DNA from 3 places in the Cupriavidus sp. 94F1 genome. Region 2 is predicted to be linked to each of the others. Evidence: predicted binding sites of a transcription regulator. Region 2 holds the regulator's gene; each other region holds the start of a gene.
The links. The regulator FNR, encoded in region 2, switches genes on or off when oxygen is low (the NO sensors DNR and NnrR bind a similar motif). The targets are predictions, from matches to a motif close to TTGATNNNNATCAA.
Positions count from the first base shown of each region.

Region 1: a site for FNR is predicted at 899-912, ahead of cyoA (ubiquinol oxidase subunit II). Genes of this name have one in related genera too.
Region 3: a site for FNR is predicted at 1,345-1,358, ahead of AC3FJ6_RS18620 (universal stress protein). Genes of this name have one in related genera too.

Region 1 covers NZ_JBYOJT010000012.1:44,451-46,716, reverse strand. Annotated here, with positions in the region: gene AC3FJ6_RS23010 (MFS transporter) at 1-782, opposite strand, end outside; gene cyoA (ubiquinol oxidase subunit II) at 930-1,988, shown strand; gene cyoB (cytochrome o ubiquinol oxidase subunit I) at 2,076-2,266, shown strand, end outside.
Region 2 covers NZ_JBYOJT010000001.1:106,092-108,357, reverse strand. Annotated here, with positions in the region: gene ccoG (cytochrome c oxidase accessory protein CcoG) at 1-226, shown strand, start outside; gene AC3FJ6_RS00490 (hypothetical protein) at 274-483, shown strand; gene AC3FJ6_RS00485 (hypothetical protein) at 480-725, shown strand; gene fnr (fumarate/nitrate reduction transcriptional regulator Fnr) at 809-1,534, opposite strand; gene AC3FJ6_RS00475 (sulfite exporter TauE/SafE family protein) at 1,620-2,266, shown strand, end outside.
Region 3 covers NZ_JBYOJT010000007.1:47,298-49,563, forward strand. Annotated here, with positions in the region: gene AC3FJ6_RS18615 (L,D-transpeptidase family protein) at 1-1,217, opposite strand, end outside; gene AC3FJ6_RS18620 (universal stress protein) at 1,421-1,876, shown strand; gene AC3FJ6_RS18625 (bestrophin-like domain) at 1,919-2,266, opposite strand, start outside.

The DNA.
Region 1 (2,266 bases), on a different contig from region 2:
GCAAACGCACCGAGGAAGATGTTGAAGCCCTGCGCGTTCACCATCTGCAGCGTGCTGATGGGCTCCAGTTCGTCTTCCTCCAGCAGCCGCGTGTACTCGTGCGTGACCACCAGCCGCAGCCGCGCGAACAGCGCCACCACGTTGATGGCGAACGCCACGTAGAACGGATAGCGCCAGCCCCAGTCGATGAATTCGGGCGGGGTCAGGCTGACATAGAGGAACAGGAACAGCCCGCCCGCCACCAGGAACCCGGTCGGCGCGCCGAGTTGCCCCACCATCGCATACCAGCCCCGCTTGTTCTCGGGCGCGTTGAGCGCCAGCAGCGAGGGCAGGCCGTCCCACGAACCGCCGAACGCAATGCCTTGCAGGAAGCGGAACAGCGCCAGCAGATAGATGGCAGTACTGCCAATCGACGCGTACGCGGGCAGGAATGCGATGCCCACCGTGGCCGTGCCCAGCAGGAACAGCGACGCCGTCAGCTTGACGCCGCGCCCCCAGCGCCGCTGCACGCGCATGAACAGCGCCGTTCCAAACGGGCGTCCGACAAACGCGAACGAGAAGATGGCAAAGCTGTAGAGCAGCCCGGCCAGTTCGCTGGCAAACGGAAAGTAGACCGTGGGAAAAACCAGGACCGAGGCGATGCCGTAGGTGAAGAAATCGAAGTACTCGGAAGCGCGGCCAATCACCACGCCTGTGGCGATTTCGGCAGGTGCCACGTCATGGTGGCCGGGCGCCGGAGGTGCAGTCGGCGACGCGCGGTGCTGGTGGGACAGACTGGCCATCGTGGAGTCTCCATCGAGTGCGGAAGGAATGTCGTACTGCACTTAAAGTCCCGCAGTAACAAGAATAGCGCCTAAACTGCCATTGGAAATCGAAAGATTGCGGCGTCTGTCAGCCGTCGACGTTAATCAAACGCCACTTCCAACACCATGCCACGCTTCGAAGCTGCAGTGCCGACGTTTCGTGTGACGGGAAAGATGCTTTTGCGAAGTGCCGCAATCGCCATGCTGCTGGGCCTTGCGGGATGTAGCAACGCCGTGCTGTTGTCGCCCTCCGGCGACATGGCGGTGCGGCAGCGTGACCTGATCATCATCGCCACCTGCCTGATGCTGCTGATCATCGTGCCGGTGATATGCCTGACCTTGCTGTTTGCGTGGCGATATCGCGAAAGCGCCAAGGACGCGCCCTACAACCCCGAGTGGGATCATTCCACCGTGCTGGAACTGGCCATCTGGGCCGCGCCGCTGCTGATCATCATCGCGCTGGGCGCGGTCACCTGGGTCAGCACCCACCAGCTTGATCCCTACCGTCCGCTGACCCGCCTCGACGAGCGCCGCCCGGTGGCGGCCGACGTCAAGCCGCTCACCGTGGAAGTGGTGGCGATGGACTGGAAATGGCTGTTCCTGTATCCCGAGCAAGGCATTGCCACGGTCAACGAACTGGCCGCGCCGGTTGACCGGCCCATTGCGTTCCGGATCACCGCCACCTCGGTCATGAACACGTTCTTCGTGCCATCGCTGGCCGGCATGGTCTACGCGATGCCGGGCATGCAGACCCAGTTGCATGCGGTGATCAACAAGGCCGGCGTCTACGAAGGCATGTCGGCCAACTACAGCGGGGCGGGCTTCTCGCACATGCGCTTCAAGTTCCACGGCATGTCCAACGAGGATTTCGACCGCTGGGTGCAGCAGGCGAAATCGTCGGGCACGCCGCTGTCGAAGGACACCTATCTGAAGCTGGCCAAGCCCAGCGAGAGCGACCCGGTGCAACGCTATGCCAGTGTCGACCCCAACCTCTACAAGCTGATCCTGAACCGCTGCGTGGAGGGCGGGACATGCATGGCGGACACCATGGCACAGAACCAGAACCGCAACCGTGCCAGGTTCGATCCGACCGCGGAAATCTGCACCGCGAGCAACACACCGGACGTGGCGCCGGTGTTCGCGCCAGATGCCGCGCTCAATGACGGCAGGCAGGTGTTGCGCTGAGGCGCAACCCGGTTCCACCCCTTCACGAATCAGATTTCGCCAATCATCATTGGCCAGCATTGGTCAATACAGGCCCAGGTGACAACCATGCCCGAGCGTTCAGAACTCGCCAACATGATCTTTGGCCGCCTGTCGTGGGAATCCATCCCGCTGCACGAGCCCATCCTCATCGGAACCTTTGCCGTCGTCGTCCTGGGCGGCATTGCCCTGGTGGCACTGCTGACCTACTACCGCGTGTGGGGGTACCTCTGGCACGAATGGTTCACCAGCATCGACCA
Region 2 (2,266 bases):
GGCGCAGAGCGACGCGTTGCAGGGCATGGTCGTGGAGTACGACCATGGCGCGGAATCGCTGTCGCCCACGTCGAACCGGCTGCTGCCGATCCGGATTCGTGTGCCGATCGACGATGCGAAGCAGGGTACGCACAAGATCGAGGTGACGGTCACCGCCGAGACCGAAACCGATCGGAAAGTGGATATCCGGCAAAGCACGAGTTTCATCGTGCCTCGCGATCTGTGATGCTGTCACGGATGGTGAGCCGGGACGAATGCCAATAGGAGAGCGCAATGACCCAACACCCCGCAAAGCCCTGGTACAGGGAGCCATGGCCCTGGATTTTGATGAGTGGTCCGCTGCTGGCGATGGTCGCTTGCGGTATCACGATCTGGCTGGCAAACACCCATGCCGATGTGCCGGTGAACGATGCCACGCGCCACGGACTAGTGGTCGAGAAGGCCGGTGCCGATCGCGCTGAACCCGCTGCGAGGCGCCCATGAGACTGCGCTGGCTGATGTGGGTGCTATGGCCGGCGTTTCTGATGGGCGGTGCGGCCACGGCGGTGGTGTTCTCGGTGGTGGATCCCGGAGACCTCAGCTTCTTCGGACAACCGGTAGAAGCTTCCCGGCAGGCGATCTACACCGTTGGCTTCCTGGTCGCGTGGTTGTTCTGCGCGTTGTCCAGCGGGCTCACGCTGTACACGATGCCGGTGAAGCTCAGCGACACCGATGAACTCGAATAGCAATGCAGAACAGGCGCTGCAAACAGAAAGGACGCGCTGGATGGCTCCGGCGCGGCCTTTGTCGTGATGCGTGGCCCTGGCTTTCAGCAGGACCGGCTGTACACCTGCTTGATGCCTGCCATATCGACGAGCTTCACATGTCGCTGACGAATCTGGATCAGGCCTGCTTCGGCAAAGCGCGAGAACAGGCGGCTGACGGTCTCGAGTTTCAGGCCCAGGTAGCTGCCGATTTCCTCGCGGCTCATGCGCAGCACGAACTCGGTGGACGAATAACCGCGCGCCGACAGACGCTCGGACATGTTGACGAGAAACGCAGCCAAACGTTCTTCGGCGCGCATCGATCCGAGCGTGATCAGCATGACCTGGTCCTGCGAGATTTCCTTGCTCATCAGGCGCAGGAACTGGCCTTGCAGCGAGGGAAGGATGCTCGACAGCGATTGCAGGTCGTCGTAGCGTACGACGCAGACTTCGGCGTCTTCCAGCGCGGTGGCGTCGGAGGCGTGCTGCATCTCGCTGAGGCCATCGAGGCCGATGACTTCACCGGGCAGATGGAAGCCCGTGATCTGTGTGCGCCCGTCTTCCATCGTGACGTGCGTCTTCAGTGTGCCAAAGCGAATGGCGTAGACCGCATTGAGCGGTTCGCCCATGCGGTAAAGCGTTTCGCCCTTGTGAACACGCACGCGTTCCTGCACGAGCGTGTCCATCTTCGCCAGGTCTTGTTGCGACATGCCCACGGGCAGGCAAAGCTGGCCCATGGCACACGTTGAGCAACGGGGCGACATCTCGGTGACGGGAATGGAAGTCAACAATTGAAGTGCTCGTTATGAATGCGCTTGCAGCGAGGGCGCGATGCAGGCATTTTACAGCGTCATGTGACGCAGAAGCGAGGAACAGTTGCCTTTTGGTGTGCTTTTAAGCGTTTTTCTGATGGCATTGCTCGGTGGCATGCATTGCGCGGCCATGTGTGGAGGAATTGCTATTGCCGCGGAGCAGAAACAGCACCGCGATGTGGCAATTGTCATACACCGTACCGCTCGTCAGTGGTGGACTGCGCTGTGCATCATGCATGCAGGCCGCATCACGACATACATGCTGCTGGGTGCGGTGATGGGTGCTGTCGGTGCGACGGCGTGGCGGCAGGAGTATCTGCCATTGCAGCGATGGCTTTATGCCGGGGGCAGCATGATGCTGGTACTCACCGGTGTGTGGCTGTTGCGTGGACGCGTGATGCGTTCCGACTGGATCGAGCGGCTCGCCTCTCTGGCCGCCGTGCACGTGGTGCAGCGTGCGCGGGCCATGACCGCCCGACTGCCGGTGCGGCTACGTGGCGAGCGTCGCGCAACGCCGCTGTTGCGCCGATACGGTATGGGTCTGGCCTGGGGGCTGGTGCCTTGCGGAATGATCTATGGCGCATTGGCGCTGGCACTGCTGGCAGGCAACGCGGTGTCGGGCGCGCTGGTGATGGGCGCGTTCGGGCTCGGCACGCTGCCCAACCTGCTGGTGATCTCCGGGCTGTCGGGGTACCTGCGGCAACTCTCGCG
Region 3 (2,266 bases), on a different contig from region 2:
AGCACCGCATCGACATTGGCCTGGCTGAACGTGGCATTCGCCTGGGTGCCGTAGACGAACTCGAAGCCCTGCCGCGTGAAATAGCCGGGATCGCGCTGGGATTTCGGGATGACCTCCTTGCGCGCGATCGACGACGGCACGTTCCAGTAGGGGCTGAACTCGATATAGCGCATGTCCTCCTTGAACAGCGGCGTGCGCGTATCGAGCGCCTTGCCCACGATGACCTTCATCTCCAGCCTGATGTCCAGCTTGCCTTCGTCGTAGTCGTAGGCGCGCAGCACGAATTCGGGAACGTTGACCACGATCATGCGCGGGCCTTCTGCCAGCGGCGTCCAGCGCAGGCGCTCCATCGTCAGCACGATCTGGTCGACGCGCGCGGCCGGCGTGACGTTGAGCTGGGCCAGCGTGCCCGCGCCGATCACGCCATCGGCATCGAGCGCGTGGCGCGTCTGGAACGCCTTGACGGCATCGACCAGCGCGCCTTCGTAACGCTGTGGTACCGGCGTGTCTGGTGACAGGTCGCCCAGGGCTTGCAGCCGTTGTGCCAGTTGCGGCAGGCCGGCGTAGGACTGTCCGGGCGTCAGCTTGCCGCCGGCAACGGCGGGCAGGGGCGTCTTCCAGAACGGCTCGGCGGCGAGCCTGCGATACTTCGCCAGCGCGTCGCGCAGCGTGCCGTAGAGCGGGAACGACGGGGCGGCTTCGCGCATCGCGTCGGCCAGCCGGTTGGCCTCCATGGCGTTGCGCAAGTAGCTTTCCGGATCGAACGGGGGCAGATTGCCGAGCGAGAAATTCGCGTGGACCTTGCGCGGATCGACGCGACCCCGATGCAGATCGGTCAGATATCGCTTCATGGCACCCGTCAGGGCACCGTCAAAGCGTTGCGCCGCGTCCGATGCTGGCGTCGGGGCATCGACCAGCTGCGCCAATGCGCGCTGCAGGCCATCGGCGTCGTAGTCGCGCGGCTCCAGCCCATCGGTACTGGCCCCATTCAATGCCTTGACCGCGGCTTGCGCCGCCTGCGAGGGGCGCCCATCGGCAAACCAGAGCAGGCCCTGCGGCGGCTGGGCCCACGTCGGCGAAGCACTGCACAGCAGCCAGGCCGTGCCGGCACTGGCAAGGCATGCAATGCGAGCGGGGACAGGCGCGGAAAACCGCGCGGCAATGTGCGAAAGGCGCCGCAAACAAACGGCCGTGGCGGTCGCCGTCGAGGCTGGCATGGCTGCAGGGGCAACAGTCATCGTATGAAGGTCGATAGCGTTTGTCCTTTGCGTATCGTATCCGAACATCGTGACGTATCCCTCCCTTGGTACATCTGAAAACAAAGTTTCTGCTATTGACTAGCGTTTGACACAGGTCAATTAACAAGCCACGCCGCGAACTATGCTGTCTACAGCGACAACGTCAATGCGGAGGTGGATCGATGTACGAACGGATTCTCGTGGCAGTGGACGGCGGCCCATCGTCGGAACTGGCCATTTCGCAGGCAGTGGGGCTGGCGAAGCAACTGTCGGCCGAAGTCAAAGTGCTGTTCGTGGTGGACGACAGCGAACTGTTCTTCGAGTACGCCCATATTGACCCCAGCCAGATCGTGGGCGGCATGATTGACGTGGGCCAGAAGGCCCTGGCTACCGCTGCGCGGCGCTTCGAGAATGCCAATGTCCGCTGCCTGACCGAACTGGCCGAAAAGCCAGTGTCCCCCGGCAATATCTCCGGGACCATCGTCAAATGCGCCTATCATTGGCCGGCCGATCTGATCATCATGGGCACCCATGGCCGGCGTGGCATGCGGCGCGTGATCATGGGCAGCGTGTCGGAAGGCGTGATTTCGAAGTCCAGCAAGCCAGTCCTGCTGATTCGCGGCGAGACCGTGCATTGATGTGTCCCCCCGGCCCGGCTCGCCCAGCGGCGACGATCCGGGCTAGCGTTTCAACGATACCTGCAGGCTGAGCAGATTCTGCGGCATGACCCGGATAAGCCCGCCCCGGGGGCTGTCAATGTCGGCGATCAGCGCCAGCGACAACGACACGGTCAGCGGCACCACCAGCAGGAGAACGATCTTGGTGCTCTCGGTGCGCGCGCCGTAGCCCTGCATCAGGCTGCTGCAGAAGGCGATGATGATCATCAGCCCCCAGGCCGCCAGCGGTATGTGATTGCGCCAGGCCGCTTCCGTATAGCCCTGCGAATTGATCACGTCGTTCATGCCGGCCACCGCCAGCGCCGTGATCGGATTCGGCGCCGTACGGGCGCCGTCACGCACCCGCTTCCA